DNA from 2 places in the Mesorhizobium sp. P2_C4 genome. Region 2 is predicted to be linked to the other one. Evidence: predicted binding sites of a transcription regulator. Region 2 holds the regulator's gene; the other holds the start of a gene.

Region 1 (2,203 bases), on a different contig from region 2:
ACGATGTCGTCGATTTCCGGATCGGTCAGTGCGGGCTTGTCGCCGGGCTTCTTGCCGAAGGGTGGGTCCTGGTTGAGGTTGGGCCAATAAACCTTGGGCAGGTCATCATTCTTGCGAACCGTGCCGTCGGCGGCCTTCGGATACCAGCGGCCGGGATCGGTATCGCGGCTCGCATAGAAGGCGACCGCGTCGCGCAGCGAGTGGAAATAACCGTTGTGGAAGAAGCTTTTGCGCAGCGCCACGTTGCGCAGCGTCGGCGTGCGGAACAGGCCGCAATACGCGGTCCGGCCCATGAGGTCGATGCGCAGCGGGCCGCACAGGCCGAGATCGAAATAATTCGGATCCGCGTTGGCGGAAATTGCCGGGTTGCGCGGTACGCCGATGCCGAGGAAACCGTAATCGGTGAACTGCGGCGGCTCGCCGTCATTGGCCGGCTCGCTGAGGTGACAGCTGGCGCAGTTGCCCTTGGCCTCATCCTCGAACAAAGCGCGCCCGCGTAATTCCTGCACCGACAGTGTCGCCCTGCCGGCGAGGAAAGCATCGTAGCGGCTGGAATAGGGATAGAAATCGGCGGCACTCTGCTCGAACGTGCCGAGCGCTTCGGCAGCCGCGTCAAAAGCATCGTCCGGATGGTCGAATACCTGGTCGCCGAAAACCGCCCTGAAGTCGTCGGCGTAGGCGGCTTTGCGCAGTGCGGCAGTGACATCGCCGGCAGTTTTGTTGGCCATCTCGAACGGCGATAGCAGCGGGATCTTCGCCTGATCCTGCCCGCGATCGACACGACCGTCCCAGGTCAGGCCGCCGGTCGCACCATTGTCGACGCTCTCATCGCCTTCGTCGTCGGAATCGTAAAAGTGCTCGGTGAAGGCAGGCGTCGCCTGGAGATAGCGCAGCGACGGCACGGCGCGCAGTCCCGGCTGGTCCATCTTGGGACCGCCCATCTCGACAGGTGTGGCCGAAGCTGGACCGAAGGCACGTTTTGGATCATGGCAGGAAGAGCAGGATTGCAGGCCCGAGGCCGACAGCGACGGATCGAAGAACAGCTTGCGGCCGAGTGCGGTCAAGGCCGTCGCCCTGGCAAAGGCTTGCGCGCGCGGCAGCGGTCCGGGATGAACGCCATCCGGTTCGGCCGTGTTTCCCGGCGCCATCGCGGCGAGGCCAAGCACCGACGCCGCGACGACCGCGATCGTCTGGCTCTTCCATCGTCCAGCAGTCATGTGGCTCAGCCCGATTTTCGTTGCGGAAATAAGGAAGCACTGCAACGGATTGATGACCGGTTCCCGCACTCACGCAACCGTGTTCGCAAAGGTCGAGACTGTCACAAAGGTGACAAGGCATCGAAGTACCTGCATGCCTGTGGTTCGTCGCCCCCGGCCATGCATTGCCCCCTCTAGCCACCATCCAGCCATGAGGTACTTCCATGTCGAGGCTCAAGCTCTTCAATTCGCTTTATCTGGCCGGCTCAGCGCTGGCTTCCTTCACGACAGTGGCCAGCGCCGCTCCCGCCGGTTACGACAAGATCGACACGGTTGTCGTCATCTATGCCGAGAACCGCAGCTTCGATAACCTTTATGGCGGCTTCCCCGGCGCCAATGGCCTCTCCAACGCGCCGGCCGACCAGGTGCGCCAGCTTGATCGCGACGGCAAGCCGCTGGCCGAATTGCCGCCGGCCTGGGGCGGCTTGACCGGCAAGGGCGTCACCCCGCCGGTGACTGAGGCGCAGACCGCGCATCTCGCCAACGCCGGTTTCGCCATCGACGATCCCAACGGCTTCAATCTGAAGAGCTCGGTCATCACCCGCGACCTCTGGCATCGCTTCTATCAGGAGCAGATGCAGATCAATGGCGGCCGCAACGACAAGTTCGTCGCCTGGGCCGACTCGGGCAGCGTCGTCATGGGCCACTATGACGGCTCCGTCCTGCCGATGTGGGCGGTGGCGAAAAAATACGTGCTGGCCGACAATTTCTTCCAGGGCGCCTTCGGTGGCTCCTTCATCAACCATTTCCAGCTGGCCTGCGCTTGCGTGCCAGTCTATCCGCACGCGGACACCAGCCCGATCAAGGATCAGATCGCGGTTGTGGACGCCGACGGCAAGACGCTGAAGGTCGCCGACAACTCGCCGCCGTCGGCGCTCGGCGGCGCGCCAAAATTCGTCAATGACGGCGCCATCACGCCTGATTTTTACGCGGTCAACACCATGCAG
Region 2 (2,203 bases):
CGAGCTGCGCCAGAACTACACGATCGTCATCGTCACCCATTCGATGCAGCAGGCGGCGCGCGTGTCGCAGCGCACGGCGATGTTCCATCTCGGCTATCTCGTCGAGGAGGGCGCAACCGACAAGATGTTCACCAACCCCGACGACAAGCGCACCCAGGACTATATCACCGGCCGGTTCGGCTGAGCGGTTCCGACAGCGAAGTTTCAGGCACGAGGACTAGGATCATGGGTGAACATACCGTCGCATCTTTCGATGAAGAGCTGGGACAGATCAGCAAGCTGATCCGCGACATGGGCGATCTCGCCGGCTCGATGGTCAGCGGCTCGACCAAGGCGCTGCTCACTTCGGACAATGCCCTGGCACAGCGCGTCGTCTCCGACGACGCCATCATGGATGCGCGCCAGCGTGAGCTGGACGACCGCGCCATCACGCTGATCGCCAAGCGCCAGCCGATGGCCAACGATCTGCGTGCAGTGGTCGGCTCGATCCGCATGGCCGGCGACCTTGAGCGCATCGGCGACCTCGCCAAGAACATCGCCAAGCGCGTCGGCACCGTCGGCCTCAGCGTCACGCCGCGTGACCTGTCGCATTCCATCGATGCGATGGCTCAGCTGGTGCTCATCCAGGTGCAAGGGGTGGTCGAGGAATATGCCGCCGCCGATGCGGCAGCGCTCGCCAAGCTCAGAAACGACGACGAGCGCATCGACGTCAAATACACCTCGGTGTTTCGCGAGCTGTTGACCTACATGATGGAAGACCCGCGCAACATCACCGCGTGCACGCATCTGTTGTTCTGCGCCAAGAACCTCGAACGCATCGGCGACCACGTGACCAACATCGCCGAAAATGCGTACTATGTTTTGACCGGCTCGCAATTGCCCGCCAATCGTCCAAAGCAGGACGAGACGGCGATGTCCGCGCCGGCGGCATGACGACAAAGGTGACCAGTCGATGATCGCGCCACGCATCATGGTGGTGGAGGACGAGGAGCCGCTAGGCGTGCTCCTCCGCTACAATCTCGAATCCGAAGGTTACCAGGTCGAGGTGGTGACGCGCGGCGACGAGGCCGAGATTAGGCTGCAGGAAAACGTGCCCGATCTTCTGGTGCTGGACTGGATGGTGCCGGCGGTTTCCGGCATCGAGCTGTGCCGGCGCCTCAGGATGCGGCCCGAAACAGAGCGGCTGCCGATCATCATGCTGACCGCGCGCGGCGAGGAGAGCGACCGCGTGCGCGGCCTGTCGACCGGCGCCGACGATTATCTGGTCAAGCCGTTTTCGACGCCAGAGTTCATGGCCAGGGTGAAGGCGCTGCTGCGCCGCGCCAAACCGGAAGTGCTGTCCAGCGTGCTCAAGGTCGGCGACATCGTGCTCGATCGCGAATCGCACCGCGTCTATCGCAAGAAGAGCGAAATCCGGCTCGGGCCGACCGAATTCCGGCTGCTCGAATTCATGATGCGTCATCCCGGCCGGGTGTTCTCGCGCAGCCAGCTGCTCGACAATGTCTGGGGCGAGACGATCTACATCGACGAACGTACGGTGGACGTGCATGTCGGGCGGCTGCGCAAGGCGGTCAACAATGGCCGCATGCCCGACGTCATCCGCACCATCCGCGGCGCTGGTTACGCTATTCGGGAAGACTGAAGCCCTTCAGTTTCGACGGAAGCATATCCAGTGTCGTTGAAGTGGTCAGCCCATTCGTCCGGCTTGATGTTGAATGACCAAAAAATGCGACCGATATCTGAGTGACTGAGAGGTGCAACTTGAGGATCGTCGGATCGTTTGTTCTCTCTATTCGCTCTCGGCGATAGCAAAAATGTCTATCAATCGTCCCTTTTCGATATGCGCTTCTATGGAGTGACGGCCTGGAGGAAAAAGCCAGTAGTAAACTCCACTGGGCACCCAAAGACCTTCGTCTTTCCTGAGTGGCATAAAGCTTGCTTGAATATTCGTGGTCGTTCCGCGGCCTGGACTAACGCGCACATCAAAACTCTGGCACGATAGCCATTTTGTGAACTCTTCCGCGCCAAGGGCCAGGAACTTACGTCTGGCAAATTCCGTCGCCTCATCATTGGAGGTGAATTTCCCCCATGCTTCTCTGGCATCTATCAATTGGCCAACCGGGCAGCCTGGACCAGGGTGTTGGGCGGCGGCGGTGCTGCCAAGCAATAGCCACACGGAAATCGAGAAAAGCGCCGGCAGATA

What was found. The regulator PhoB, encoded in region 2, activates phosphate uptake and scavenging genes when phosphate is short. The targets are predictions, from matches to a motif close to TGTCATNNANCTGTCAT.
Region 1: AC1DX6_RS20470 (acid phosphatase) is a predicted target of PhoB. The motif match lies at 1,259-1,275, and genes of this name have one in related genera.

What each region holds. Positions count from the first base shown of each region.
Region 1 covers NZ_JBFUDT010000005.1:69,726-71,928, forward strand. Annotated here, with positions in the region: gene AC1DX6_RS20465 (cytochrome-c peroxidase) at 1-1,148, opposite strand, end outside; gene AC1DX6_RS20470 (acid phosphatase) at 1,421-2,203, shown strand, end outside.
Region 2 covers NZ_JBFUDT010000007.1:115,095-117,297, forward strand. Annotated here, with positions in the region: gene pstB (phosphate ABC transporter ATP-binding protein PstB) at 1-184, shown strand, start outside; gene phoU (phosphate signaling complex protein PhoU) at 226-933, shown strand; gene phoB (phosphate regulon transcriptional regulator PhoB) at 953-1,642, shown strand; gene AC1DX6_RS24115 (hypothetical protein) at 1,790-2,203, opposite strand, start outside.